DNA from 3 places in the Paenibacillus sp. Y859 genome. Region 2 is predicted to be linked to each of the others. Evidence: riboswitches for the same ligand, from Rfam matches in the RefSeq annotation. Region 2 holds a riboswitch; each other region holds the start of a gene.
What was found. Region 2 has a riboswitch for cobalamin ahead of AC1TO8_RS09680 (ABC transporter substrate-binding protein). Riboswitches for the same ligand answer to the same signal wherever they lie in the genome.

Region 1 (10,283 bases), on a different contig from region 2:
GGAGCCATAGCCGCTCCCATATTAAACGGATCTGTGATCCCCATATCGATAACCCTACCAATGGTTGCAGAAGTAACGACTGGTCCATCTCCGACGGCCGATACGATCACGGCGCCCGCTCCCGTTACCGTGTATTGAGCCGTTGGTGGTTTCTGCGATCCATATTCCGTCGGGTAGCGGAACTGCTTCTCAACGCTTGCATTATGACTACAAGTTCCAGCAAGAGCGTATTGACCGTTTCCAGAATTCACGATCATCGAAGCGATAGCCAGACTCTCCATGGATGTGGAACAAGCACCGAACACACCCAAGTAAGGAATCGATAATGTTCGTGCCGCAAAGCTGCTACTTATAATCTGATTCATCAAATCACCACCAACATAAAACTGTACTTGTTCCTTCGTTAATCCGGCATTCTCAATAGCCAATTTAGCCGCTTCTTCAATCAACACTTTCTCAGCCTTTTCCCAACTCTCTTCCTCCAACATAGAATCACCATGTACAATGTCGAAATCCTTAGACAGCGGTCCTCTTCCTTCAAATGGTCCCACAACCGTCGCTTTTCCAAGAATAACTGGCTTATTCTCAAACACCCAGCTTTGATGTCCCTTTAACATATTATGATCCTCCCCCACCTTGAAATAGCCATGTCAAAATTCCAACAACGAAAGCAGCGACCGTACCGAATACGATAACTGGACCCGCAAGTTTAAACATCTGACCACCCACACCTAAGACAATTCCCTCACTTCGGTGCTCAATCGCTGCAGAAGCCATCGAGTTCGCAAATCCTGTAACAGGTACCGCAGAACCAGCCCCTGCCCATTGCGCGATTTTGTCGTATACACCAAAACTGGTCAATATAACAGATATGAGAATCATGACCGCAACTGTAGGATCTGCCGCTGTTTTCTCCGTAAAACCTGCCCAATGAACAAACATTTCCTGAACCGCTTGCCCGATCAGACAAATGGTTCCACCTGCAATAAACGCACGTATGCAATTTTTAATAACGGGTCTTCGCGGTTGAACTTTCAGAGCTAATTCCTGGTATTCCTGTTGCGTAGGGGTTAAATTTTTCTTTTTATTGTTTGCCATGGGCATAACCTCCATTATTCAAATGATCATGATGCCGTTAACGAGTGAGTACTGGCCTAACGTTGTCGATGACCTTTTCTAGTTCAACTGAGCATTGCTCATACATTTGCTTTACCTGCTTATTGTTAGTCGATAGGCCGAACATTTCTAGATCAGCTTCACATTTCTTCAATGTCGCATATAAGGTTGCCTTGTTCTGCGGTTTGGGTACAATAATCTGATCATCGAACAAATCCACGAATAACTGTCCATAAGAATCAACCTGAGCAAGAAATATATTCTCGACTGCCACACCTATTTTCTCCAACTCTACATCTAACCATTCGCGGTTTAATCCGATGGTAGCAAGTGGCTCATCCATAATATTCCCGTCCATGACAACAGTTTGCGGCTCTTGTTCTGGCGCTACTGTAATGCCCAGTGAACTCGGTGTAATGGGCTGATTTTCTTTCACTGATAGAACATTGACCTCTCCACTCGGCTCCATCACAGCAAATTCGGCATCTGCCACCCTGAACACATTCTTGCTTCTCAGTTGTTCCATTAATTCATCCAAAGTAAGTCGTTCCTTCTTCAAATTATCCTCGAGAATTTTACCGTCCTTTATGAGGATTGTTCCTTTACTATCTATAATATCCCTAGCCTTTTTACTCTTTATCGTTAAAAATTCGATCCCCAAAGAACAAGCGACCCACACTAACATCGATATGAGGCCCAAATGCCAGGTTCCATCAACTTCAATCGGTATTGTTGCTGCAAGGCTTCCGATCGTAATTCCCGTTATGTATTCAAACAGAGACAGCTGAGACACTTGTCTCTTCCCAAGAAGCTTCGTCATAAGAAAAAGAACGACAAGCGTTAAGATCGTACGTATAGTAACTAACATCCAATCCTGCATATGGACTTACCTCCCAAAGGTTGATACAAGTAAGATGTCCCCAAATGTCCTCTTTTAACCGAATACAACTTATTTTCTGATGTGAAGTATAGCCTTAACTCAAGACGGATATATTATGTTCGTTGCTTTATAACAAAATACGTGTAATTAAAAGAGGTGAACTTAGATGACCGTTGGTGCTCAAGTAAAAACATGCCTTGCCTCTTTAAAAGGGGCTCAAGCCAGTCTTGAACAATTTGCAATAGAAACGCAAAATCAAGAAGCAAAAACAACGTTTACTAACGCGGCTGAACAAACGCAACAAATCGTTCAACAGGTAGAAACGCGTGTGCAGCAATTAGAGAATGAAGAGCCTCAATATAAAGGATTCTAAAATAAAACCCGAAATTTTCGAATCAAAAGAGACCACTGGTAATGGCATAAAAATGCCTATTTCCAGTGGTCTCTTTTTGTAATATATGTCGCCTACTCTACCGTAATAGATCCCACATCGGAGGTCAGAGATATTAATGGTCCACCGCCATTCAGATCACTTTTTCCTTTGGGTACTCCAATTACTCGACCGACCTCGCTGCTCACTTGTAAACTACTTTGAAGTTCCTCTGCGAGTGTTGCCTTGATACTCCCAACATCCGTCTTTGCTGTGAGACTACTCTTGCTGTCCATTTGATTAATCCCAAATTGAAGACTACCAACATTTGACGTTATCTTAGATTTCCCTTGAATATGAGCACCTTCGATATGAATCGTGCCAACATCATTACGAACATCATAGGTCCCCTGCAAATGATCGAGTTTAATTTGACCCACATTTGTTTCGATCTTGAAGTGATTCACTGAATCCGGAAGTTCCACCTTATAATCGATGCTGAAATCTGAGAACCCATATTCCTTCTTTATCCATTTCCACATATCCATCTTCACGTTCCCCTTAGGGTGTGTGCTAATCTCCATTTGCTCTCCACGTGTAACTACGGAGATTTCAGCCTGATCAAGGATTTCCTGGTATTTAGATTCGCGTGATGACTTGTTAGGAAATGAGAACGTTGCGGTCACCGTCATCTGATCACCCGTGGTCGCTGTTACCTCGATGCTTCCAACCTCATTTTCCAGCAACAGATCTGAGGCAGAACCTATCTCTTGTGTGAGAGATATCTCCTTCTGAATACCATCTTTCTTTAATTCCTCAGTCCAATCCGAGATCGAATCCTCAAATTTATTGGTGCATCCAGCCAGTATTATTATCGAAACGACTGCCACCATCATGATTGACCTATGTTTTCCGCGCATATAAAGTAACTCCTCCAATTCAGTGTTCTGATTTATTTATCATACAATATTAGGGAAATATTAGCACTAGTCCGCGGACTAGTGAAATACTGGACTTGAGGCGGGGAGATATTCTGTGTGAATTCTAGCGAATTCTTTCCTTAGCGTACTTTCTTAATTTCTTCAAACTGAATATATTTCTTCAACCATTTGATATCCTGACTCTTAAAGTATTTGAGTATTTTTCTTTTCTTCTTTAATATCTCGTCATCTAATTTTATATTTGAAGTATGAAATACATATATATTTTTGTCTATTAATTCATGAAGTAGTTTCGATAAGACTTGATGCTGCGTGTGACCATATTCTCCCTCTAGGTTATGAGTTACAACTTTGTCGAATGGTTGCCTTGCTAACATCTCTTCCAAATCTGACTTTAAACGAGACTGGTCAAAATCACCGCCCCATTTATCCTCATATTGCCATATTTCATACTCTGCACCTACCTCTTTCATTACTTTTTTGAATTCCTTGCACCTTACCTTGTTATCACCGTTTGTCACACAAATGACCTTCCATCCCTTTTCTTGTATCAGCTGAGCTCCGCCAAAAATAGTTTCATCATCCGGATGTGCAACAATCATTAACTTATTGTAAGTCATAGCCCTTCCTCCTTCCTTATTCTTTTCTTATATATTTTGCATATATGATTGGATACAACAGAAATTTCAAATATTTGTTCGGCCTGTTGTCTCAGTACGTTGCTACCAAGTAAGTTCTTGTTTCCCAAAAGCAATGCATCTTTTACAGCGTTTGTAATATTATCTTGGTTCAAGGGAAGAAGCATTTTATGATCACAAAAGTAATACTGCAAGGCCTTATCAAAATTATCTAATGTTACCAATCCGAAGGTTCCAGCTGCACCAATCGCTATTACTGGTCTCTCACAAAATATGGCTTCCAAAGCAACTCTTCCAGTTCCCACAACATAATTACTTATTGAATACAAATCAGGCATATCCAATCGATTCCCTATATACTGGATACGATTTGATTTGATTGTTTCGTTAATACGCGTTTTTATTTTTTCGGTCTTCATACCGTCACCGGCAATAAGAAGATGCATATCTGGAAACTTTTTAAACAATTTATTATCACATGCCTTTAACAACAATTTGCATATCTCATATTTCTCATCTTCCAGTCTACTAGCGTACAGTAAAACTCTAGATTTTTTAGGGATATTTAATTCTTCCTTAAGATCTGATTTCTTTACAGTAAATTCATTCATATCAATCCCATTAGGGACATGGATCGAATATATGCCTTTCTTCTCCAACCACTTCTTAACAGGTTTACTGACACTAATAAAAGTAGGTTTAATTGAGCATTTATTGATTGCCTCGAGCAATATCGAGTTTTCGTAGTAAGTTCCGTGAATCGTATAAATCAACGGAATATTTAACTTCCGAGATAACTGTACTGCATATTTGGCACTTTTCTCTAAATGGGCGTGGATCAAGTTTATTTCATTGATTCGTATCCATTCAACAAATTCTTCCTTATTTTTTGTATAATTATAGACTTCACATGACAGCATTCTAAATTTACTTTCCAAAGGCCCTGAGTTCCCTGCTACAAAAACTGTCACTCCTTGTTTTAATAATTCTCTTGTAAGAGAAAGAACATGCGTCTCTGTTCCACCTATGTCAAAGGTATCCAAAATCATAAGCACTCTTACATCTTTATCATTCAACTTCTTCACCCCATTCATTTTGAAAATCTTCTTTTATATTCTTGTATTATTAAATGGTAAAAAACAAGATTCGAAACGGCTTTTAACTAATCTCTTAAAAGATACGTTTTCACATATGAAAATCGCCAGTCCGTGTCTTTAGTTAAAGGGTTATTAGCATGGGTTAGATGCGTCTTTCTTGTCATGGTACAGAAAGGTTATACTTTCTACTCTAGCAAAAAAACGCGAATTCTCAGTTATGAGAATCCGCGTCACATGGATTATAACTCTAATCTACCAAAAAGCAATGGTCACTCTTTGGCAGATTTGAGATTACTTTAATTTTTCTTGAACCGACTGTATTTTCTGTGCACTAGAGGAAGTCTTATCCCGACGATCATCCAGTTTAACAGACGTAGAGACTCTCTCTGCCCCCGATAGAAATGGTGATTCATGCAAAGCGGCAATAGCACTCCATACGAATTCAAGAGGCCCTTCAATAATCGTACTCATCGATGTTAATTGATACGTTATTCCCTGCTGATCTTTCAGAACTCGCTGCATATCTGCAACGTAAGCACTTAGACTTGTTGTTTGCGTCCCTATCGGGATAACTGTTACTTCTGCAATCGCCATGTTTATTTCCTCCTCTTACACTTCTTAATCTATTGTAGCTATTTCGTATTTTTTTCGCAAAATCTGGCTTTTTGAACTCACAAGATAACATAAATATTTATTCCTCCCCCAAACGCAAGTCATAGAAGGCTTGGCAGGGTTTTCATGATTTTTTTCATAGAATATTTCATTAATACATGTTTACAAACACCATATATTGAGTTAGATTTATATAGCGACACTAAATATAGTGAAAACAGGTGATTCGGCTACTACATCAAATCCGGATCTTAAAAGGGAAGTATGGTGCAATTCCATCACGGTCCCGCCACTGTAACCCAAGATTCGAGCTGCATATCGCAGTCGAATAGGCACAGCCATTGCCACTGTGAGCATAAGTTTATGGGAAGGCGCTAGTTGCTGAATAAACGAACTTCATCTACATATGAAGCACGAATTCGTTTGCTTGGGAAGTCAGGAGACCTGCCTGTTCGACATACACAATACATCCTACGGTGAAATAGGAAAGGTGGAATATAATCATGGTACTTATGGAACCTAGAAGTAGCTTCTCCTTGGAAGAGAAAATGCTACATGAGGTATCAGGTCTTGGACACGATATTACAGAGAGTCTCAACGTGGAAATGCTACGTGAGAATGCCAATCTAAATGGCGAAAGCTTTTCAGGAAAAATAGGAAAATTCGGCAGTGAATATGCTAAATGGTACGCAAGATATTACATAATCCCCAAACAACTCATGGCTGCCGTGGATCACAATGATTTATATGTACATGATCTTGATCAATATGCGGTGGGTAGCACGAATTGCATCTTCATTCCATTCGACAAACTCCTAGCACGGGGCTTCAGCACTGGCAGTGGTAGTGTTCGCACACCACAATCCATTTCAACTGCGATGGCATTAGTTGCGATAATATTTCAATGTCAGCAAAATTCTCAATACGGCGGCGTTTCCGGGAGCAAACTGGATCATGATTTAGCTCCATATGTCGCCAAGTCATTTGCGAAGCATTTTCAAAAAGGGGTACACTACTTTAATGAGACTTCTGTGGTCGAAGAGTGTAACATCCATCTAGGTAACTTATCGTTACCTAACTCTCATCCACGTTCTTATTCTTTTGCTATGCAAGAAACTAGGACAGAATGCCTTCAAGCTGCTGAGAGCTTAATCCATAACCTAAATACGATGTCCAGCCGTGCTGGAGGTCAGATCCCCTTCACTAGCATCAATTATGGGACATGCACCTCACTTGAAGGCCAAATGATCATTGATAGCTTGCTTAGTGCAACTATGAATGGACTTGGAAGTGGCGAAACACCTGTCTTCCCCATTCAAATCTTCAAATGTAAGCGTGGTATCAATCAATCACCAGGGGATGCTAACTATGATCTTTTCTTGAAGGCCGTAGAATGCTCATCCAAACGGTTATATCCTAATTTCGCCAACATAGATGCTCCCTTCAACTTACAGTATTATGATCCAACAGATCCCAATACTGAATTCGCTACGATGGGTTGTCGTACTCGTGTTCTTGCCGATCGACATGGTCGCAATCGTCTATCCGGTAAAGGGAACTTATCCTTCAATACGATTAATCTTGTTAAATTAGGTATCAAACACGGTGTAGTTAATGGTAATATCACGCCTAATGAGGAGGGGTTCCAACAAGATCTCAACCACTTCCTGGATATCGCACTACATGGACTATTACACCGTTACAAAATCCAAGCCCGTCAGCCTGCCAAAGCTTCAGACTTTATGATGCGCGAAGGAGTCTGGGAAGGTGGAGAACTACTAGGTCCTGACGACAAGGTAGAACAAATCTTGAAACATGGTAGCTTATCTATAGGCTTCATCGGTCTAGGTGAATGTATGAAGGCCATGTACGGTAAACATCATGCTGAAAGTGATGTAGTCTATGCCAAAGCTTTGGAACTTATCTCCTCCATGCGTCGTTACTGTGATCGGAAGAGTGACGAGTATGATCTTAACATTACATTGATGGCTACACCAGCTGAAGGTCTATCGGGTAAGTTCACGAAAAAGGATCGAGAAATATTCGGTTCCATTCCCGGTGTAACAGACCGCGAATATTATACTAATTCTTTTCATATACCGGTATATTATAATCTGCCAGCTGCGCGTAAAATTTCGCTTGAGGCTCCTTTTCATGAATTGTGCAATGCAGGAGCTATCTCTTATATTGAATTAGATGGAAATGTGCGTAGTAATCAAACTGCCTTTCTCAAAATAGTTCAGTTTGCATTATCACAAAATATTGGCTATTTCAGCATTAACCATCCTATTGATCGTTGTGGTTCTTGCCATTACGAAGGTATTATCGGGGATACGTGCCCACAGTGTGGAACACTCGAATCCGACGTACCCATGTACCGTCTACGGCGAGTGACCGGTTACCTAACAGGTGATTATCAGACGCGCTTTAATGCTGCTAAGCAAGCTGAGGTACGAGATCGGGTCAAACATCGATGAATATTTGTGGCTACTATCCTGAATCCATTAACGAAGGTGATGGCCTGCGGGCCGTCATCTTTCTTAGTGGTTGCCGTCACCGCTGTCCAGGTTGTTTCAATCCGGCAACGTGGAATTTCAACTACGGAGAACCTTTTACGGAACAGCGTCAACAAGAAATTATCAATGACATGGCTAATAACCCCTTACTTGAAGGATTGACGCTTGCTGGGGGAGATCCTTTCTTCTCAGCTGATGAGGCGGCTGATTTCATTGATAAGGTCCGACTAAGCCTCCCTAACTTCTCTGTATGGATCTATACCGGCTATATATATGAGGATCTCATGGCCTCCGTTCATTCGGCAGAGTACCGTCTGCTTCAGAAATGCCAAGTCGTCATCGATGGTCCTTTTGTACAATCTTTAAAGAATACCAGTCTCCCCTTCCGTGGGAGTTCAAATCAGCGTATTATAGACATTCAGGCAAGTTTGATTTACAACGATGCCATACTGTTGTAAATTTAAATATCACAAATTGAAATACTCATGTTGAAAGGAAGACATTCATGCCACATTTCGTAGTAAAACCGAATAACCGCCAGCTCGCTTTTGATGAGAAGCGTCTCTCCATCTATACTGATCGCCTTCTTGAAGGATTGGACATGCTTAATAAGGATCAATTGATCCGCGGTGTATTATCCAAGCTTCGCCGTGATGAAGTTACAGGAGAAGATATTAGTAACGCCTTTACCATGTCTGCATTAGAGTTAGTTACGAAAGAGGAACCTAACTGGAAGTTTGCTGCAGCTCGTTCTTTACTTACTACTTTATATAAAAAAGCTGCTCATCACCGCCGTTATAAATCGTATGCCGATGAGCCTTATGGTGCACTTTACCCACTGATCACAGATTTGGTACACAAAGGTATATATAGAGAAGAATTACTTGAATACTATACGAAAGAGCAGATCCAAGAACTTGGTGAACTCATTGATTATAAACGTGATCTTTTATTCGATTACATCGGTCTTTTAACGCTTACAGAGCGCTACCTTACGACAGATTTCGATGGACATATTATGGAGCTTCCACAAGAACGTTACATGATCATCGCTATGTTCCTTATGCATAAAGAGCCTGCTGAGAGACGCATGGAGCTTGTGAAGGAGTCCTATTGGGCGATGAGTAATTTATATATGACCGCAGCTACCCCGACGTTGTCTAATGCTGGCAAGAAAGTTGCTGGACAACTCTCCAGTTGCTTCATCGACACCGTTGATGACTCTTTGGAAGGCATCTTCGATTCTAACACCGATACGGCTCGTCTTAGTAAAATGGGCGGTGGAATCGGTGTCTATCTCGGCAAAGTACGTGCCCGTGGTTCAGATATTCGTGGACATAAAAATACGAGTTCAGGTGTCATCCCTTGGATCCGTCAGCTCAACAATACCGCCGTTAGCGTAGACCAATTAGGTACACGTAAAGGTGCCATTGCAGTCTATATCGATGTGTTCCATAAAGATATTCTCGCGTTCCTTGATCTCAAATTAAATAATGGTGACGAGCGTATGAGAGCACATGACGTATTCCACGGCATTTGTATTCCTGACCTATTCATGAGTGCTGTAGAGAATCGTGGGATGTGGAATCTATTCTGTCCTCATGAAGTCAAAAAGGTTATGGGCTGGAAAGATAGCAACGGTCGTCCACTTGGACTTGAAGATTTCTATGACGAAACGCTTGGTCAAGGTTCCTTCAGTGATAAATATGCCGAAGCCGTTGATCATCCTGTGTTGTCTCGTATTACCGTTCCAGCGATCGATATTATGAAGCGTGTTATGAAGTCGCAGCTTGAGACAGGTACGCCATATATGTTCTACCGTGATACAGTCAACCGGGCTAACCCGAATAGTGCACATGGTATGGTCTATTCCTCTAACCTGTGTACGGAAATTATGCAGAACCAATCGGCAACCGTTGTAGAAAAGGAAGAACTCGTTACGAAGGACGGACAAACAAGAATCATCATCTCGAAAATTCCTGGTGATTTCGTCGTGTGTAACTTAAACTCCATCCACTTGGCTCGCGCTGTTCCAGCGGGTGTGCTAGATCGACTCGTTCCTATTCAAGTACGGATGCTTGATAATGTCATCGATATTAACAATATTGAAGTG
Region 2 (10,283 bases):
AGGCTATCCAACAATTCAAAATATAATTGCCCATCCATCACATTAACTTTCTCACAAAAGACGCCGTCAGGCGTCTTTTGTCTGACTAACACCCATAATGTCGTAAATCTGATTCATATCGATATGGTTGCGGACCACCTCAGCGATTCGATCGAATTCCTGTTCCTTGAGCGTACTAGAAGTAAACGTCTGACCCAAAGGTCCCAAGCCTTTATTGACACGAATACCATCCAGCCAGGACCTGCGGAATGTATCGTTATGAAATACACCATGAACCACAATCTGTGAGAACATATCTTTCATTGGCTTGATAAGGATAGGATTCATATCCGTCGTAGCTTTAATACTACAGGCTTCAGCTTGAACTCCTTGCGCACGACCGATTTCTTTCCCATCCTCCGTTACGTAAGAGTTCAGAGCCATATTTTGCGACTTATAAGGGGCTGTCCGATATCCATCCTGTGTAAAAATACGACATAAAGCAGTGGTAACGACACTCTTACCTACATCTGAAGCCGTCCCCTGCAGCATCAGCACTTGTCCAAAAGCACCCTTACTCCAATCGCGAGTTTCAGATTTCACCATATTCATTCTTGCCCCTCTCACATCAGATTGTGCAACAGCACTAGCATCAGCAACGCTACGACTTCAAGAAATTCATTAAGAGCGCCATAAGTATCCCCAGTTAATCCACCTAGCGTAGCATTCAGCTTCCGTGCTAACCACATTCCAGCGATCCAAGCCGCTAGAGGAAGCATAATGAATCCAACCCATGCTGTAGTCCATGATTGGCTGTCCAAATGAAATATTGGAGCAATCGATACAGCAACTCCGGATAACATAATCGCCATTAGCAACGTCACGTATGTCTGTCCTTTATTCAACCCATTCAATTGTCCAGCCATGCCATCCTTGCCACGAGCCGTAGGCCATGAAGATATAGCATGAACTATGAACCATCGACTCCAAATCAAAGGCAGTAGAAGAAGACCTGAGTAATCAAGTCCGTCCACTAATAGTGAATAGATTAATGAGAGTTTAAGCAGCAGAAGCAGAACGCATGCTATCACACCCATCGCACCCACACGGCTATCCTTCATAATCTCCAGTATTTGTTCACGAGAACGATAACTTAATACACCATCTGCTGTATCCATCCAGCCATCCAAATGAAGTCCACCTGTAAGACCGACCCATAATATAAGGGTTAGCACGGCAGCAGGTAATGGAGGAAGCAAATAGGCGAATCCGGCTGCTCCTGCCCACACAACCAATCCAATAACAGTACCTACGAGCGGGTAGAACTTCACACTTTGACGAAATAGTGTAGGTGAATAATCCAGATTAGCTTTCACAGGAAAGCGTGATAGAAATTGAAAAGCGGCCGCAGCCGCTTGTCCCAAATTGGTCATAGTTTATACTCCCTGCTCTTTAGCTCAATAGAAATCCCTGCCGTAACCAGAAACACTTGAGCACAGTTTCTTGATACTGCCTGATTCATGATGCCTGCTAAATCACGAAATATTCTTCCTAATGGATATTCAGGTACAATCCCACTTCCAACCTCATTCGTTACTACAATCAAATGACCTGGATATAACTGCATCTCATCAACCAGTTGCATAATTTCAGCCTTAACTTGGTCAGACATATTCTTCTCTTCCTCAATGGACAGAACAATATTAGATAACCATAGTGTAAGGCAGTCCACCAGCACGGTAGGAGCAGAGCCTTCTTCAATCAGACTATCCTCACGCCAACGACTTAGAAGCTTAACGAGCTGCAACGGTTCTTCCACCGTACGCCATGGATAATTAGCCTCATCTCTCTGCAGCTTGTGAAGAGCAATTCGCTCCCTCATCTCGTCATCAAAAGCTTGAGCAGTAGCCACATATACTGCCTCTTGTGACATAGACATGCATAACTTCTCAGCGAAGCTACTTTTTCCACTTCGTGCCCCACCTGTGACAAGTGTGATCATTTCGTCTGTTCCTTCGATTCACCGGAAACGCCCGCACTTTCGAATGTTGCCATTTCACTAACAATCCGGCAAGCTGCATCTATAAGATGTAGACATATTACGCCACCAGTACCTTCGCCGATACGTAGATCTAATTCCAATGCTGGACGGAGACCCAATTCTTGTAGTAATAATCGATGTCCTTGTTCATGCGATACATGTGACACTATCATGTATTCAGCCGAAGTCGGGCAGATAGCTTTGGCAAGTAACGCTGCTGTACTAGAGATAAAGCCATCAATAATAACTGGGCAACCATTCGCAGCTGATCCAAGAATAACACCTACTAAACCGCCTATTTCAAGTCCACCCACCTTAGCTAGAACATCAAGGGGATCAGACCGATCTGGATCATTCACTTTCAGCGCCTGCTCCACAACGCCAATCTTATGTTGTAGACGAGAATCGTCAATGCCAGTCCCTCTACCAACGGCATCTTTAACGCTAATAGTTGATAGTGCACAAGTCACTGCTGAGCTTGCCGTCGTATTCCCAATGCCCATCTCACCCGTTATAAATAATTGTACGCCACGTTTAATAGCATCTTCGACAACTTCAACACCAACAAGGATCGATTGGATCGCTTCCTCGTAAGTCATTGCTGGGCCTTGCGCCATATTTGCTGTACCGTACCTGATTTTCCGCGATAGTAGATTAGGATGGGATAACTCACTATTCACTCCGATATCTACGCATACAACTTCTGCATCTGCTTGTCGTGCAAGGACGTTAACAGCTGCACCCCCTGCTAAGAAATTATGAATCATTTGTGGAGTCACTTCCTGCGGGAAGGCACTTACGCCCTCTTCACATACTCCATGGTCCCCAGCCATAACAATAACTTCCCTATGAGCAAAAGACGGCTTTATTTCCCCGGTAATACCAGCGAGTTGTATCGCCATAGCTTCCAATTTACCGAGACTACCAGGTGGTACCGTCAAATTACTTATATGTAATTTGGCTGCCTGCATCGCAGCCTGATCAAGCTCAGGGATCTCTCCAATACGATTCATAAGTTCCATCATTCTCTTATTCATTCTTCATCTCTCCTCTGATATCAGTTGTTACTATGATTGATTCAATAACGAGACAGTAGGATCTGCGGGACAGCGCTAACTGGATGCTGAACAACTGCTGGATCGACGCCATAGACTTGTCGGATATTATCTTCCGTTAGTATTTCAGCTGGCGTCCCCATCCCAACGACTTGTCCTTCTTGTAACACTAACAGTTTATCACAGAATTGAGCAGCTAAATTTAAATCATGGAGTACTGAAATAACGGTAATCCCTGTTTCTTTACGCCAAGTAGCTACCATCTCCATGAACTGAAGCTGATAGTAAATATCCAAATACGTTGTCGGTTCATCTAGCAATAGAATATGAGGCTCCTGTGCCATCACTTTACCCAACGCAACGCGTTGTCTCTGTCCACCACTGAGTTCATCCAGTGGCCGATCACCCAGATCACTAAGCTGTAATCTTGTCATGATATCATCAATAATAGCTGTAGCATTATTACTCACATCTCGTCCGAGCCAGTCCTGAAATGGATATCTACCCATCTCTATAATATCTCGAACCGGATAATGAATGGCGGGCAGACCATCTTGCTGAAGGACAGCTAGCATCTGGGATAGCTCACGTCGGCTATAGCTTGAGACATGACGTCCCTGAATCGTAAGCTTCCCACTGCTAATCTGGTCCACTCCAGATATTAATTGGAGGAGTGTTGATTTACCACTTCCATTAGGACCAATGATTCCCCACCACTCACCTTCTTGTATCGACCAATCCACATCTCGAAGTGCAGAGATTTCAGCATAACGCTTGGATACCTTTGTCACCTCAATCATATCATACCTCCGTTCCTATGCTTCTTATTACGATACAACAGATACGCAAAGAACGGAGCACCAATGAATGCTGTAACGACTCCAAGCGGAATCTCCGTAGGCGCGAGAATAGAACGGGCAACGGTATCACACCACATCGTGAATATCCCACCTCCAAGCGCAGATAATGGAATGATGAGTCGATAATCAGGTCCCGTAATTAATCTAATAATGTGCGGTATAACAAGTCCTACAAATCCAATTACACCTGATACCGATACAGCCGCAGCCGTAAGCAAAGTGGATACGATCAATGTTCTTAGCTTAAGCCTCTCTACATTCAGACCCATATGTGCTGCTTGACGCTCACCAAGTGCCATTAAATTTAGAGACCGTGCACTACCCCATATCACAGCAAGTCCAACTAATACGTATGGCATCAACATAAGTGTATATGACCAGCCACGGAAGCTGAGTCCTCCCATCGTCCAGAACATGATTTCATTAATCGTCTGCTTCGACATCACAGTTAAGAAGGATACGATTGCACCTAGAAATGATTGCATAACAACACCTGACAAAATCAGACTATTCGTCGGAATTTTACCTCCATCACGCGCTAAAGATAGAACTCCCCATAAGGTTAATATTCCGGTTAGGAAAGCAACCAAAGGGAGAGTCCATACACCTACAAGCGAATACTGCAATCCGAAAAAGATAATAACAGCTGCACCGACTGAAGCCCCAGAAGATACCCCAAGTGTGTATGGGTCAGCAAGAGGATTTCGCAGCACCCCTTGAAATCCAGAACCGGCAACTGCAAGAGCTGCACCGACAAGCATCCCTAGTATAATTCTAGGCAATCTCACTTTCAGCAGTATCTGTTCATGTGCAGAACTCCATGTTGGAGTGATTGCATCACCTACCCAAGGAAATCGGTGTAATAGAATTCCTATGATATCCTTGATCGGAAGCTCCACAGCCCCTATTCCTAGGCAGAGCAGGAAGCTCACGATAAGCAATATTATCCCAAGTCCTCCGTACCCAGCCAACTTTTTACTCATGGCTGCACTAGTTCAGGATATATCATTTTGGAAATTTGCTTGAGACCTTCAGTTACTCTTGGTCCTGGACGACTAATCAAGTTATCATCTAATGCATGAATATCATCATTTTTAACTGCCGTAATTTGATCCCAGCCACTGCGAGCTTTAATAATCTCGTCTAACGTTTTCTGTGTGTTCTCTTCAATCACATTCTTCGAATACAGAATGACGTCTGGGTTATCATTAATAATCTTTTCCTCACTAATTTCACTCCAACCCGTTGTATCAGCAGCGACGTTAACTCCGCCAGCTAGGGCGATTAACTCGTCCATAAACTCGCCACTACCTACCGTCCAACCTATAGAGAACTCGATATACACTTTCTTCTTCTGATCAGGGGTTAGTGATTTAACAACTTCCGTCACTTCATCTCGCTCTTGCTTCATTTCATCTGTAACAGCCTTCGCTTCGGCTTGATGATCTGTAATCTGACCATACAATTCAATATTTGTGATAACATCATCTATTGATTTCGGATTGGTCTTGAAAATCGCAATTCCTAGAGCACGTAGCTTCTCAGTAGCTTCCGCACTCATAGAAATACCCGTAAGTACAAGATCTGGTTGCGCTGCTATAATCGCTTCTTCATTTGGATTGTACAGACCACCCATTTTAGGCTTAGTTGTTACGGCCGCTGGATAATCATCATAATCCGATACACCAACAACTTGATCATCTAATCCTAGCGCGAACAATGCTTCTGTCTCCGCTGGTGAGAGGGATATAATCTGCTTCGGAGCTTCTGTAAATGTAAATGTCTCACCTGTCGCATCCGTTACGGTCAGTGGATACTCCGTTGTCAGCTCATTAACTTGTTCTGCTGGTGGTGTGGCTTGCTCCGTTGGTGCTGGCGTAGGTTCGGATCCTTGCGCTGGTTCGTTATTATTACCACAAGCCGCAAGTGATAGTGCTAGCATCATTGCTAAGGCACCCGTAGTCCAATTCTTCCAAATCTGCTTCATTGTTCATTATCTCCCCTATTATCTATTGTACATACATGAGATGCTAGCCTTGTAATTTCAATGAATTCTCTCCGATAAAGGACATAAACATAGCAAAAAATCCTGATCCTCTATTGCTAGAAAGAATCAGGGATTACGTCTGTACAAACATCACATATTACTAATACGATATATGTATGCCAAGTGTTATAAGCCCGCAATAATACATCACAGGCACTTACACAAGCCAAACGTAATCCTTTCCTCGAAGGATCGCCGTACTTATTCTCACAAGGCAGGTCTCCTGACTCACAGGTTAACTAATAATCTCACCTTCCCATTCTGCTTATAGCAGTACAGTGGTATATGGAGAATATCCCTGATTCACAGTGGCGGGACCGTGTCGGATTTACACCGACTTCCCTTTTAACTAGAGTTAAAAGCTATTACTTCAGCTTCTAAGTTCCTAGACCTCATAAGTTTATAATATTCATTTAAATACAGATCTTGCTTCTCTATTCAAAATTATAGATCAAAAAGAGATACCTTACAAACCAAATGTTAATAATTCCTTATAGTTCGAGTTCAAAAAGTAAGCCCTTTGGACTTCCTCTAATCATAGGGCTACTTTAAGCGTCCTACCCATTGCCCCTCACGTATCGTAAGCTGCAGTGTTAACAAGCTTCCCGGATCAACCGAGATATCCCAGAACATCAAGTCAGGAATCGTCATCGTCGCGAGTTGTCTTATGACCCCTCCATGTGTAACCAGCAACATAGAATCAACGGAGTTATCATCTCCCTCCAAAACACACGCTAGACTATCCATGAAGTTCACCAGCCTCTGCTGAAAGTGTCCCCAAGATTCCCCCCTTGGAGGAGTCACTGTTTGAGGATTGTCCAGCCATTCTCGATACAACCTAGAATGCTTCAACTGATCGTAGGTCTGCCCCTCCCAATCTCCAAAATCCATCTCTCGCAAACGATGATCAAAGACTACCTGATCAGGTGATGTAGGATAGATCAAATCTAACGTTTCCCTACATCTCTTCAGATCACTGCAGAATACCTTTCGGAATATCCTTCCTTCAAGGGCTTCTTTCACTAATAAAAGCTCTGTCTGTGACTCTTCGAGTATTCCTATATCCGTATGTCCCAAATAACGTCGATCCTTATTCCACTGCGTTCTGCCATGTCGAATACATACCAATTCTAATTCCATAATGTTCCACCTAAACCCCATATAGCAAGTGCACATAACATGAGGAATAACAACGATGCGACTAGCATCAAACGTATAGTTGACTGAATATCCCTCTTCACCATTGGACGTGAGAATTCCCCCATATAGGCACGAAAAGACACGACACCATTATACGTATTCTCACCTCCTAGCCGAACACCAAGAGCTCCAGCTACGGCTGATTCAGGGAATCCACTGTTCGGACTCGGATGGAGACGAGCATCATGTCTTACGGTATGATAAGACCTTTTATAATCTAGACGCATAACCCAACTACTAACGACCAGTAATGCACCTGTTATACGAGCTGGAATGAAATTAGCGACATCATCCAATCGGGCAGAGGCCCATCCTATGTTAATATATTTATCATTCTTGTAACCAACCATCGAATCTAAGGTATTTACAGCTCGATAAGCCATCGCCAGTGGTGCTCCTCCAATAAGTGCATAGAACAACGGCGACACAATAGCATCAACAATATTCTCCGCAACGGTCTCTACCGTTCCACGGACAATTTCAGGCTCATCCAAATGATCTGTATCACGTCCAACAATCATTCCAAGTGATCTACGAGCAGCAGGTAAGTCACCACAATTAAGATGATCATGCACCTCCATCCCCGCATCCTTAAGCCCTTTCGTAGCAATCGTCGTAGCAATTAATACGATCTCAACACCAACGGCAAGCCATGGATGAATCATATATAGACCTCTCAACAATGCCCACGTTATAAGCAGTGCACCTCCTACAACAATAGTTGGAAGTAGAATTCCATATTTTTTTAACTTGATCGGATCTGACACATGACTACGAATATTCCTCTCTATCCGTTTGATACAATTCCCCATGCCGATCACAGGGTGAGGTAGCCAGCGCGGATCTCCAATGATCAGATCCAATAGGTAGGCAGCCCATAGAATGAATATGGCCAATTCCATCATACTCGCTTCACTCCCGCAACTCTTAAACCCTCTTGCACTGTAGCATAAACTACTCGTCCAATTGCAGCTCCTAGTTCAGTAGCTGTTCCACAGTATCGATGTTCAATAGTATGGATAGGAGATTGACTGACACCAAGAACAATAGAATCCGTCGTAGTTCCCGTAGCAATCAATCCATTCTCTGCATCCCGAATACCCAGATCCGATAGAGCAGCAGTCTTTGCCTCTACAGCTGTCATAATAGCATTTACCATCGCTGCTTGCGTCAGCTTCGCGTCAATCATGAGCATAATATTGATCGTTCCGGGTTGATAGGCTGGGAACGTAGTTCGCTCAGATCCAGCACGTGCACCGTTCGATACTCCCGCTGTTGTACAGCAGAACAAGGATCCGTCTTTACCGTCCTCTTCCAGAATTGCAGCATGTTCCAATCGAACAGCTGTCAACAATCCTGCTGTAGCTTGCTGTGGGTAGCCCCAATCCTTGAATAATTGCTCTATATCACGTTCTGGATCAGCACAGTTATAGAACCGATCTACATAAATATTAGCTATTCGATCGATTTTCCCTGTACCTCCCCCATATATTGCACTACTAAGGCTATCCACAGGGCTTGGGCATTGGAGTAACAAATGACGTTCTTGTCGGGTAAGTGTTAGACCTGGCCAAACGATAGAGGAATACACGTTATTTTCATCATTGATAAAAGGTGTTGTTGTTGTCATCATTATTCTCCTATTCTTATACTATACTCTCCATCACATTCTGTATCTCGACCAGAAATAACCGATTAGCTTCCGCGCCTTTGACGGCGATTCGAATATATTCATCCCCCAGCCCAGGATACATCGCACAGCTTCGAATTAATATTCCTCGCAGACCAAGTTCACGTTGCATATCTATCGCATGCCATGGTTCCGGAAGCTCCACCAATAGAAAGTTCGCTTCGCTTGGACTGACATTACACCCCAGCCTGGTAAGCCCTTGGGTAAGGACTATTCGCTCATTGGATATTAATTCTAACGTACTACGCTCGAATTCCTCACCACTTTCCAACGCTGCTTCACCCGCTAACAGAGCTAGTCCATTTACACTCCACGTCACCTGCTTACTCTTCATAGCTTGGATGACATCCGGATGTGCCAATGTATATCCCAATCGCAAACCTGGAATCGCATAGAACTTCGTCATGGACCGTACCAGTAACATACGAGGATACTTTGTAAGTTCCGATAACAAAGATGCTTGCTGTCGTTGCGGAATGAAATCTATGAAGGCTTCATCTACGACCAGATAGGTGTTGAATTGCTCAGCAGTTTCGGCTAATATCCTCAGCTCCTCAAGCGTATATTGCACGCCATTCGGGTTGTTAGGCTGACCAATGAATAGCAAATCCACTTGCTGTATCAACTGTCCTATGTCTTCACATGTTGCCTTCCAATCATTATCTTGTCTACCAAGTACCGAGATTACTTCCGTATTGAATTGTTCTGACAATTTCCTATATTCAGAGAAACATGGTTCGATAATACCGACCTTCTGTGGATGAAGTCCTAGTAAAATAAGCGACATACATTCAGCTGCACCATTTCCAACACAAATATTATTTTCACCAACACTTAGCTTGCGTCCAAGAATAGTTTTAAATCTCCTATGACCTGGGTCAGGATAACGAATAATTGACGATAATGCTCCCTCCAATTGCTTCAGCACTTGCTGAGGTGGACCCAACGGATTAATATTAGCGCTAAAATCGAGGAATACTCCCTCAGCTTGTCCATAAGCCTGTGCGGCACTTTCTAAATCTCCTCCATGACCGTAACGTTCTAGCATCCTAATTACCCCTCTGTCTTTAAATTGCCTAGGTATAGTTCCATTGTTGCCTAGGCTCTTCTATTGCGTCAATCCATCGTCCTTTGTTTCTATCTCATATTTAGTTTACAATTATACAAGATTCAACAATCATTACATACCTTTAAATAATGAAGGAGTAGAGTAAACTATGCTATTCATCGATAACCAAGGAATTCATGATCCTGCTATTAACTTAGCCATAGAAGAGTACGCTTTAAGACATCTTTCAATGGACGAGAGCTATTTGCTTTTCTATATTAATCAACCATCTATTATTATTGGTAAACATCAGAACACGATTGAAGAGATTAATCAGGAGTATTGCAAGGAGAACAATGTTCA
Region 3 (10,283 bases), on a different contig from region 2:
ACCACCATTATCTGTCCCACCTTGCTTAATGTGATAGAACCCTCCATCTACGGTAGCAAAGCTCAGTAAAGCATCAATAGCTGACTTGCCATTTTTAATAAATCTCGCGTCATTATGTGGATCTATACCAAGGCTGGTCAGAGCTACTATAACCTGAGCAACACTCTCAGAGTTAGAGGATTCCCAACTTGTATATCCGCCATCAGCCTTCTGGGAGTTCGATAACCATACAATGCCTCGATCCACAGCAGCTTTCACATTCGGATGTGTTGAATAATACGGCGTAAGACCTTGAATGGCCATCGCAGTAATATCGGCATCCGAGACATCAGGCCGCTCGCCTAATGCCCAGCCACCTCCACCAATCTCTCTTTTCAAAATAAACTCTATTAGCATTTCTCTCGTTGTCTGTGTCTTTACACTATTCACAATCGGTATTTCATAATGATGACTATCCAATGCGATCAGAGCAAAGATTGGTCCATTGATACCTTGTTTGATTAGAGTATCGAAATCCGCGAGAGGCTCCCGTAAGTTATATCCCGCTACATTGTCAATTCCTTTGCCCATTGAAGTTAAAGCCAAAATAACTCTATCGTATTCCGTATATTTAACACTATGCAGCTTCCCTGACTTTTCTTTCAGTATCTTCTCTACATTGGCATAGTATTTAGCATAATAGGCATCTGGAATGTATACTTCCGAACGCGCTAACCCCAAGACCGTCCAATCCCCGCCAACACTAGCTATAACTGGGTCAGTAATTGCCTTTTGCAAAAAAACTGCTGTATCTTGAATTGTTTTCTTGACCTCTTTGTTCACTACTTTACTTACATTTTCAACTTTCACTTCATCTTCAACGGTTACTTTATTTCCATTCTTATAATCGTAGGCCCGAATAGCGACAACTGCTGCCATCTCTCTTGTGACTGAATCTTTGGGTTTAAATTGACCATCACTACCCAACATTAATTCAAGCGCAACAATGGTCTCTACATCTGTTCTAGCCCAAGCGGATACCTTATCGCTATCTTTCATGACAGTCGTAAGCTTGATAGGTTGAATATCCAGTGCTCTTATGACCGTTGATGCCATTTGCTCGCGAGTTATTGTATCATTTGGACTAAATTCATCATTAAATCCCGTAATGATTCCTGCCTTATACGCAGCATTAACATAAGGATAGAACCAATCATCTGCAGCAACATCCTTAAAGCTAATGACCTTGTCCGTTTGAATATTAAGCCCTAGAACAGTAACCAATATTTTGGTGAACTCTGCTCTTGTAATGTTAGTTTTCGGATTGAATTTACCATTGTTACCTTGGATAAATCCATTTTTCGTAGCTTCACCAATAGCCTTATACGCCCAAGACGAGATGGCATCGGCATCTGTATACCATTTTTTCAAATCAACATTATTTACTGAATCTACTTTGTTTGCTACATCAGTTTTGCTTACAGTGTAGGAAACGAAAGTCGTGAAATGGTTTGTTTTTACAATTAAATCGTTACCGCTAACAAAAGCATAGGTTTTCTTACCAATGTCTTTTGTTGCCTGAATGCCTAGTTGTTCTGTTTCATAAATCTTGATAGGTGTGAATTTATTGGATTCAACAAACCCTGGAAGCTGCCCTTTTGCACCCTTAAAGGTTAAAGTGAGTGGCTTATCAAATACAACCGAACTACCTGTATTCCCTATAATGAAGGCTTGATTAATTTTATCCAGCTTCTCATTGTTATTTAGGTTAGATTTGATTAACTCCTGAATCTTAGTATCATTCGGAGCTATCTTTGTAATCAACTCTATATTCGTATTTCCGCTTATTAATTGGGTACCTTTCTCAATAACTAGTGAAATATCCCCTTTTGTAACTGTGATCATGGGTATATTGCTTATGACATCTTTAAGAGTAAGGAATACTTTTGATGTAACATCAGGAATGTTAATCGTGATATTAATTGTGTTTTTCAGTTCCTTCGCAATATTCAAGGTGTAATCCTTTTGAATATCCTTTGGAACATTAATAACAGGTGTTTTATCATCAGCATGAATGACGATTCCTTGACCAAGCGAAATTGAACCAACTGGAGTCTCCACATATTTACTGAGGTCTTCTCCTAAGTCAGCACCTAGATCAGTAGTGTAACGCCATTGTAGCGTATCGCCATCACTCAGAGTATATTTACTTGCTCCATAGTTGGGGTACCAACCGTTGACATTATACATCCAGCCACTACCGCTACCGTGGTCAAATTCTCCATCGCCAGCTATAGATTCTACATATACGCTTCCGTATTTTTCAGTCCAATTATAATAGTGGCTGATACTTCTGTTATCAAGCACTCTTTGTAATACTGTCCATGCTGTATCACCAGCTTGCAGTTCGACGCTTGTAGATGTAACCACATAGCCTTTGTTGATAGTCAGCTTATCGACTGAAAGAGTCACATAGTGTTTAGGTTGAGGAACAGGAATGGTTCCAGTTCCGCCTCCGGTATCCCCACCATCACCGTCACCATCACCGCCAGGCGTTTCTATCACGCTAGAAGTATATGCTATGAAATCAGTAAAGTGGTTTGTTTTGACGATTAAGTCATTTCCATTGTCGTAGGCATACTCATTATTGCTACTATTTAGCCCTTCTGAATCACTAGCAAATTTGGGAATCGCATGAATGGACCCACCTTGGATATAAGCAGCATTCTTTCCACTCATGTCCGTAAAGGTTAACGTAACAAATTGGCTAAACTCTATCCTTGTATTGCCGCCCATGGAGAATGCCTGGACAATCCCGTCCAGCTTCTCTCCCTTAGGAACAATTGCATTAACTTTATTGATTAATGCCGTGTCAGTTCTATCTTGAGACGTAATCAATTCAAGTGAAGATGCATCACCACTTATCACTTGCGCACCCTTCGGAATAACTAAGGATACATTACCCTTCGTAGCCTTTAATTCAGGTAAACTGCTGTTCACAGGCAAATGAACACTAACCGTCGATTTCTTATCCGCAGGGATTTCTACTGTTATTTCTTTGTTGCTATCCGCTGGATTGATAGGAATGATGTAATCTAGCTCATCTTGTGGAATGACAACTGCTGGTTGATCTCCAGATGGCAATATGACTTCTATTTCTTTCGGTGTCTCTGGTAGTTCTGGTACTTCAGGTACTTCAGGTAGTTCTGGTACTTCAGGTACCTCATCAGTCATATCATAGAGGCGGTTTTTACCATCTACAAATCGGTCATAAGCAACAAGAGCATACGTACCTTGATCCGTAGCCATTCCATCAACTTTCCCTGATGCAATATGCTTAAAGCCACCTTCAGGTAAAGCAAAGGTAAGTAAGGCATCCATAGCTGACTGCCCATTCTTAATAAATCTGGCGTCTGTATGTGGATCGATACCCAATCCGGTTAAAGCTACAATAACTTGTGCAGTACTTTCAGTGTTTGCAGCACCCCAAGTTGAATAGCTACCATCATTATTTTGGCCTTTAGACAACCATGCAACCGCTCGATCTGCTGCAGTTTTAACATCATTATTTATTGAATAATATGGCGTAAGCCCTTGTAGAACCATTGCCGTTATATCGGGATCTGGAGTCCCACTACCTAATGCCCATCCTGCTGCTTCATCGGTGCCCTTCTTTATCTCTTTATCTAAAATATACTCAATGAGCATCTCTCTCGTTGTTTGAACAGCCACTCCTTGCACTTGTGGAACTTCGTAGTTCTTACTATCAAGTGCAATCAGAGCAAAGATTGGACCATTAATACCTTGTTTAATCAGAGTCGCATAATCCGCAAGCTTTTCAAGTTGATTATAGCCACCTACATCAGTAACCCCTTTACCGATAGAGGTTAATCCTAATATTAGCCTTGAATGCTCTGTATATTTAATATTATGAAGGATTCCCTTTTTTTCCTGTACTACTTTAACTACATTGTTATAGTAGTTTTCATAATAGTCACTAGACACCAGATAATTGGCTCTTGCTAGTGATAAAATCGACCACTCTCCGCTAGTCGTTCCTAATGTCGGATTATCTACAGTTTGAACAAGATAAGCAAGATTTTTATCTAACTGCTTCTTTACAGCATCGGTGGATGTGGATCTTACTTTGTTAACGACAACTTTGTAATGGACGACTAGAGTTTCCTCTGCTTTATTTCCTGCACCGTCCATTGCAGTTATTGTAATCATGTTGTTCCCAGAATTTAGAGAAGCTTTGTACTCCTCATTTGATGCTGTTATAGTGATTCCATTTACCCTAACCTCTGGCGTTATATCGTGATATACATTGTCTGTAACCGTTACTTTAAAACTCAATTCCCTTTCTGTTACTTCCTCATTATTTGCTAGTCCTTCTACTACAATAATTGGACTTTCAGTATCTTCCTCTTCCATATTCGTATGTACTTGAGGTGAAGATTCTATTACATCCGCATATGACACCATTGAACCGGTTGATAACATGGACAAAAATAAACTTACAACAAGTAACCAAGCTATGAATCTATTATTTCTCATTTGTACAAACTTCCTTTCATTCTCTTGCTCGTAGTAAGAAACATGATGACACCAACACAACAAAAAAACCTCTCAACTTGAATCGTTAGGAGGTTTAGGTTTAATAGAATATACAGCTAAATAGCAGCACTAATAAACACCTCCCTATCCTTCGTAGAGTTAAGGCATATCAAAACAGGCAGGTATTCTGGCTCAAGTATCATCATCCCTACAACCTTCCCAGTTTCCCAGTGGTTTCTTGCAAGGACTCCTCTATTACAGCGGCGGGACCGCGTGGGATTGTCACCCACTTCCCTTTTAACCAATTGATCGTTCAGTCTATCGAACTAAATCATTGGCACCTGTTTCTCATATTTTATTATCTTGGTCATCATCATATCTAATATATGTTCTTTTGTCATGTTAATATTTTCTTGTCACGATCTCCCCATTTAATAGTAGTCTCCATGATTAATGAGATAAGGACTCCCATGATGAATCCATTACTAATGATGGGTTGTACAACAGTAGGTAGATTAGCAAACAACTTAACATCCACTGACATCAGACTTACCCCTATGAGAACTGGTGCTGCAACCCGATGAATCGTGATCGAATCAAATGTGTATCCCTTCAAACTTTTAAAAGAAGTTCCCAACAACTGAAGATAGGCAATGAATAGCACTGCGTTCCCTACTGAGATCGGGAGTGTTGCCAACATTAACCCAAGGGGTGGAATGATTCCTAGAATGATAATAAGTGCTCCGCCAATAAAAAAGGGCTTGCGATGAAAGATTTGCGTACTTTCCAAAAAACCGATAGAAGAAGCAAACGGTGCGTAAGATACAAGTCCGAATAACGATGCCACCATACAATATGCACCTGTTAAGAAAAGGGAATTTCGATATTGGCTCGTTGAAACCTCTTCATTTAATAGTTTGGACGCTGCTTGAAGAGATGCGATCGTATTGCTCATATTAATAAAACAACCTATAAAAGTAATCGTAATAATCCCGAATTGCAAATTTGGACTGCCCAGTGGAAATATAGAAAAAACACCAACAGCATCCCCATTTAGGGTGTTTGTAGTTGGAAAGAACATAGCATAAAGGCTCCATCCTACAACTATTCCGATTAATAACGAAAAATTGCCGATGTTCTTACTTCCTTTAATTTTTAAGAGACCTACAAAGATAGCGATTCCTAATGAGAACAATGTGATCGGCAAATCCAATGTCCCATCTTCATTCACTGTCAACATACCCTTGAAAAAGATAAAAGCGAGCTGAAATGTTAACAGTAACAAAAATACGTTCATTACCATCGGACTGAATACTTTACGAATAAAAGGAATCGCCTTACAGGCAGCCAATATCATAATTAGAGCCCCGGCAAGCAGCATTCCTGTAGCAATTCCCCCTCCAATTTCGCCCAAACTAAGTCCAAGTGTAGGAGCAGATAAGCATAAGTTAAGAATTAAAGCCCACATAACACCCGAATGACCTTCCATCAAGGGAAAGCGATGACCAATTAAGCCCTGTAAAATACACGCGACACCTGTCACAATGAGCGAACTCCGCAAAATGGTAGCCACTTCATGTGGAGGTAATTCAAAAGCTAAACCGATTGAAATTGGTACAACGACAATGTTAGCAAAAATAAAAAACACCCATTGTATCGATGCAAATATCGTTACTCGAGAAGAAAGTTCCTTCATACTCACCCTATCCTTTATGTAACTGCAAAATCCTTTGAACATTTAATTATAACCACATACTCTTAAACTTGCAAAATCGCAATCTGTACGATTTAGTTGGTCTTAATAGATTTTGCCAAAAAAACAAAGACTGACCAACCATTTTTGAGGTTTCAGCCTTTGGTTCTGACTTGGTATTATAATGAAATCATTGTTATTAGTGCTCATCATCAAGTTAATCATTTATTATAGATACCGTATCATTTCAATGTAACCTTAGGGCTTAAGGTAATTTCAAATACACGCTTCCAAATATAATCAGGATTTGCATACGCAAGTGATGCGCTAACATATTCTGAGAATAACCACGTTGACCCGCTAATTTGGCGTACATTGCAAGATTTCGTCGAAGAGCCGATCCGGAAGGCACTTTTCCCTGCAAGAGTACTTGTGTAAGTCTGCATTCGATCTCTCAGGAGAATAATCATATGGTTGTAGTCACTCGTCGAGTTGAAAAGACCCATATTTTGATCCGGATAAAGAACATTCGTATACAGCGTATGTTCTCTCGAAAAGGTTCGGATTTCGGCAATGGCCACTGCTTTATAGTAATAGTCTTTCAAGAAACGTTTGAACAAAAGCGCCCCATGTGCATTCACTGCCTTCTTAAGGGCTGCGGGATGCGTTTCCGTTACCAAATATGCGTACCGTGTCTGCCCCATTCCGAGTGCAATTCCTATTTTGTTCCCCGCAGTATTCCACGCGCTGTACCCCAAAAGGCCGCCAGTGAATGGATTGTCCAGTAAGGCCTCTGTTACCGTTTCATTAGCTGCACCGTTGGCAACAAAATCAATTGCGATGGTCGGGATACGATTGTTACCATTAGATTGAATACGGCTTACTGCACTGGATACTTCGTTAGCGTCCGTAATTGCGATAATTTCCAGATCATAAGAGCCACACGTAACAAATTGACCTCCAATCATTTCAACATGATGCTGAATGTTCTGATGCACACTCATATACTCGTATGGGTTAATTATCGTTGAACCATTAGGTCCATAGTAATGTACCATGTATCGCGGCTTTGCTCCGCAACGATACAGCTGGTTCGCCATGCGGGCCATGAGCGAATAACCCAAGCCATCTGCGTCAGGAAGAATAATAGCACGCTCAGAACTTTGTTCTTGAGTACCGCCTCCGAACCAATCATTGATTCGTCCTTCAATAAAGGAGATTTCATTTGCCTGTACTCCCTCGGTAGAGGAATCATCGACACCAATCGCAAGAAAGTCAATATAACCTAACCGAGCAAGTTGATCTAGGATATAATAGTTCGACTTAAATTTGTGAATTCGTGCGTTATAATATTGCTCCTTGTCGAAGTTGACCACATCTCCAAAAGGCGTGCTGTCCGTTTTTATATTATAACCGTTTAGAATGTCATTGAAATCAGAAAAGTCTTTTCGTGGCTGTTGATTAAAGCTACGGGACTCCGTATAAGCGTCATAATCCTGACCCTCAACATACGCTGATGTAGCCATTCGCATGACGGTATCTAGAATATAGAGAGGCTTATCGGGATAGCACTGCTTGATTTCGCGAATAACGTCTAACAAATTTGTCGTGGTAACATCATAGTTCGGATAATTCTCTCCACCACTTGTGCGAAGACGTCTACTTCCGATTAATCCACCGTAGGCGAGCATATCCGTTGAAATAATGAATCCATCAACAGATGATGCATTATCGAGAATGAATTGGCGAATGTTCGACTTGGCTCCAAAGGTGGGTGAAGATGTGCTTAGGAGCGTCGATCCCGATTTTGTTTTTTGTGAGTCAAGACGATTCTTAATATCCTTAATACGTGGCGTAATGACCTCAATTCCAGCCGTTTTCCCCAGAACGATGACATCATCCAAGTTTACCGGACGGTCGTCAAGCGGTACATACAGAACTCTTTTCATATAAACAACTCCATTTCAGTAGTGATAGGCACATAAGTTCATTCCATTTCTTTTCCTTCATGTTTGTGCCTTCACTTATATAGGTAATTCATAGTTCGAAAAAACAACCGACAAGTATTTTTTTTTATAATAATCGACTCGCTATTCTTCTTCTCTGTACGTTTAATAGATTAAATTACCTGCGTCCGTTGGTTCTTCAATTCAAGTTCATAACCAAGTCTTACTAAAATATGGTACAATTAACGGAACACATGTTCCTGTATTGTTTGTGGAAATGCACTTAGAATTTCCCTATAGATATATGGACCATGTAGAAGGGGAGCGATTTAATTGGTATTTGAGACACAACAAAGTATTTATGAACGTTACAAAACAGAGGTTTATCGTATTGCATGGAGGTTACAGTATCGAGCTAAAGTCATTAATAAACGGGAATGTTCTTTCTATGGAATAGAGCCTGCTACACCCAACTTCACTACCTCTACTGAAAACAAAATCGTAGTTCAACAGCTCATAGACACTTTACCTCCATACGGAAAGATCATTCTGTATAAACTCTATATACAAGATCAGACTGAATCCGAAGTCGCTCGTCAACTAAAAATGAGCCAACAGGCGGTGAATAAATGGAAGCGAAAGATGATACAGAAACTATCCCAGACAGTGAATTCCTAGACTTACTTCATTGTGCAAAACAAGATGATCATGAGTCCATGTTGGAACTCATTGAATTGTTTAAAGAAGACATCCTTCGACTAAGCAAGTTTATCTATATGCCGCAAGAAGATGCCATATCTCAAATCGTTTTAGAGTTTCTTGAATATATTAAGAAAAGTAAGGATTAACTCTATATTTTTAAGCTGAAGTACCTTCATTTCCCTAGCTGTCATAGAACAAGTTTGCCGCCATCGTTCGACTCTACTCTTCCATTTCTCTAAACAAATTGAGAAAATTCGCCCTATGCACCGATACGGTGCTCTTCGTATATCATGGCAGCATTAATCCACAGAATTGTATAATTTCTTATATTTTAAAAAAAACGGGTCCTCTACAGGACCCGCTTGGATTATTTTATATTAAGTACAACAATTTCCACCTTCTAATGTATAACTGGTGCCTTCATATGGATCATTAACTTCCCCTTTTAAAGTAGGTTTTCCATGACTGAAGTAAGCTAGAACATCTTTATTATTGTTTTAACTTCAGCATTTGTTGCAGTAACTGTTCTACTTCTATCTTTGGAAAAGCCACAAGTAAAGTTTCTTTAAAAGTTACTTGTGATTTATCGAGCTTATCTTGACCTATTTGTGTCAATGAAGTGTAGATACTTCTGCGATCATTATCGCATGCATGTCTTTGTAAAGCCCCACAGCCTTTTGCTTCAAATCGACTTACCAGTCTGGATACAGCGCTTTGGCTTAAACCAACCATTGACTCCAACTTTTGCAATTTCAGCTTCTTTTCTGGTGCTTCAGACAAAAATAACAGCAAATAGAATTCTTTTAATGACAAGTCATGTTTCTCTTGTAGATTAGCTTCTAATTCATTAGCTACGTTCATTTGTATATGCGTTAATGTCAACCAGTTAGTTATAAGGTCATTGTTCATCATTTGATTCTAGGAAATCCAAGTTCATACTGTTTCGGCATGTCTATTCCTTTATTAAGGGCGACTGCAGCCTCCAACGTCCAGTAAGGATTTCTCAACATTCCCCGTCCTACCGCGACAAGGTCAGCATCTTCATTCCCGATTACCGCATTGGCGAGCACGGGTTCATCTAATCTTCCAACCGCAATAACAGGAACATTCAGCTTCTCCTTGAATTCTCTAGCCAACGGAACTTGGTAAGCTGCATGCGTTCCTGGCATTCCTGCCGCAGCAATAGCTCCTTCTCCACCTGCACTAATATGAAAAATATCTACTCCCGCTTCTTTATATACCTTGCTGAACTCCAGACTCTCTTTCATTCCATATCCGCCTTCAACATATTCCTTAGCGGAAATACGTAGGATTAAAGGCATACCTGTTGGCATTTCACTTTTTGCTGCATGAATGACTTCTTTACCAAACAGGGTTAAATCTTCTCCATATTCATCCGTTCTACG

Region 1: it holds a riboswitch for cobalamin, as region 2 does, so the genes downstream of both, AC1TO8_RS12825 (anaerobic ribonucleoside triphosphate reductase) here and AC1TO8_RS09680 (ABC transporter substrate-binding protein) in region 2, are expected to answer to the same signal.
Region 3: it holds a riboswitch for cobalamin, as region 2 does, so the genes downstream of both, AC1TO8_RS04205 (S-layer homology domain-containing protein) here and AC1TO8_RS09680 (ABC transporter substrate-binding protein) in region 2, are expected to answer to the same signal.

The regions. Positions count from the first base shown of each region.
Region 1 is NZ_JBXCIZ010000005.1:49,603-59,885, reverse strand. Features, by position in the region: gene spoVAD (stage V sporulation protein AD) at 1-617, opposite strand, end outside; gene spoVAC (stage V sporulation protein AC) at 619-1,098, opposite strand; gene AC1TO8_RS12855 (DUF421 domain-containing protein) at 1,136-1,996, opposite strand; gene AC1TO8_RS12850 (DUF1657 domain-containing protein) at 2,163-2,369, shown strand; gene AC1TO8_RS12845 (hypothetical protein) at 2,462-3,286, opposite strand; gene AC1TO8_RS12840 (PIG-L family deacetylase) at 3,427-3,927, opposite strand; gene AC1TO8_RS12835 (glycosyltransferase) at 3,924-5,021, opposite strand; gene AC1TO8_RS12830 (MTH1187 family thiamine-binding protein) at 5,334-5,636, opposite strand; cobalamin riboswitch at 5,857-6,120, shown strand; gene AC1TO8_RS12825 (anaerobic ribonucleoside triphosphate reductase) at 6,158-8,131, shown strand; gene nrdG (anaerobic ribonucleoside-triphosphate reductase activating protein) at 8,128-8,628, shown strand; gene AC1TO8_RS12815 (ribonucleoside-diphosphate reductase subunit alpha) at 8,676-10,283, shown strand, end outside.
Region 2 is NZ_JBXCIZ010000003.1:147,058-157,340, reverse strand. Features, by position in the region: gene AC1TO8_RS09715 (methyl-accepting chemotaxis protein) at 1-26, shown strand, start outside; gene AC1TO8_RS09710 (nucleotide-binding protein) at 67-531, opposite strand; gene cobS (adenosylcobinamide-GDP ribazoletransferase) at 603-1,412, opposite strand; gene cobU (bifunctional adenosylcobinamide kinase/adenosylcobinamide-phosphate guanylyltransferase) at 1,409-1,981, opposite strand; gene cobT (nicotinate-nucleotide--dimethylbenzimidazole phosphoribosyltransferase) at 1,978-3,057, opposite strand; gene AC1TO8_RS09690 (ABC transporter ATP-binding protein) at 3,099-3,875, opposite strand; gene AC1TO8_RS09685 (FecCD family ABC transporter permease) at 3,872-4,918, opposite strand; gene AC1TO8_RS09680 (ABC transporter substrate-binding protein) at 4,915-5,922, opposite strand; cobalamin riboswitch at 6,179-6,392, opposite strand; gene AC1TO8_RS09675 (histidine phosphatase family protein) at 6,526-7,122, opposite strand; gene cbiB (adenosylcobinamide-phosphate synthase CbiB) at 7,113-8,084, opposite strand; gene AC1TO8_RS09665 (adenosylcobinamide amidohydrolase) at 8,084-8,815, opposite strand; gene cobD (threonine-phosphate decarboxylase CobD) at 8,829-9,920, opposite strand; gene lplA (lipoate--protein ligase) at 10,090-10,283, shown strand, end outside.
Region 3 is NZ_JBXCIZ010000001.1:833,664-843,946, forward strand. Features, by position in the region: gene AC1TO8_RS04205 (S-layer homology domain-containing protein) at 1-4,536, opposite strand, end outside; cobalamin riboswitch at 4,697-4,896, opposite strand; gene AC1TO8_RS04210 (uracil/xanthine transporter) at 4,934-6,232, opposite strand; gene AC1TO8_RS04215 (DUF4127 family protein) at 6,472-8,178, opposite strand; gene AC1TO8_RS04220 (hypothetical protein) at 8,805-9,023, shown strand; gene AC1TO8_RS04225 (MarR family winged helix-turn-helix transcriptional regulator) at 9,367-9,789, opposite strand; gene AC1TO8_RS04230 (NADH:flavin oxidoreductase/NADH oxidase) at 9,786-10,283, opposite strand, start outside.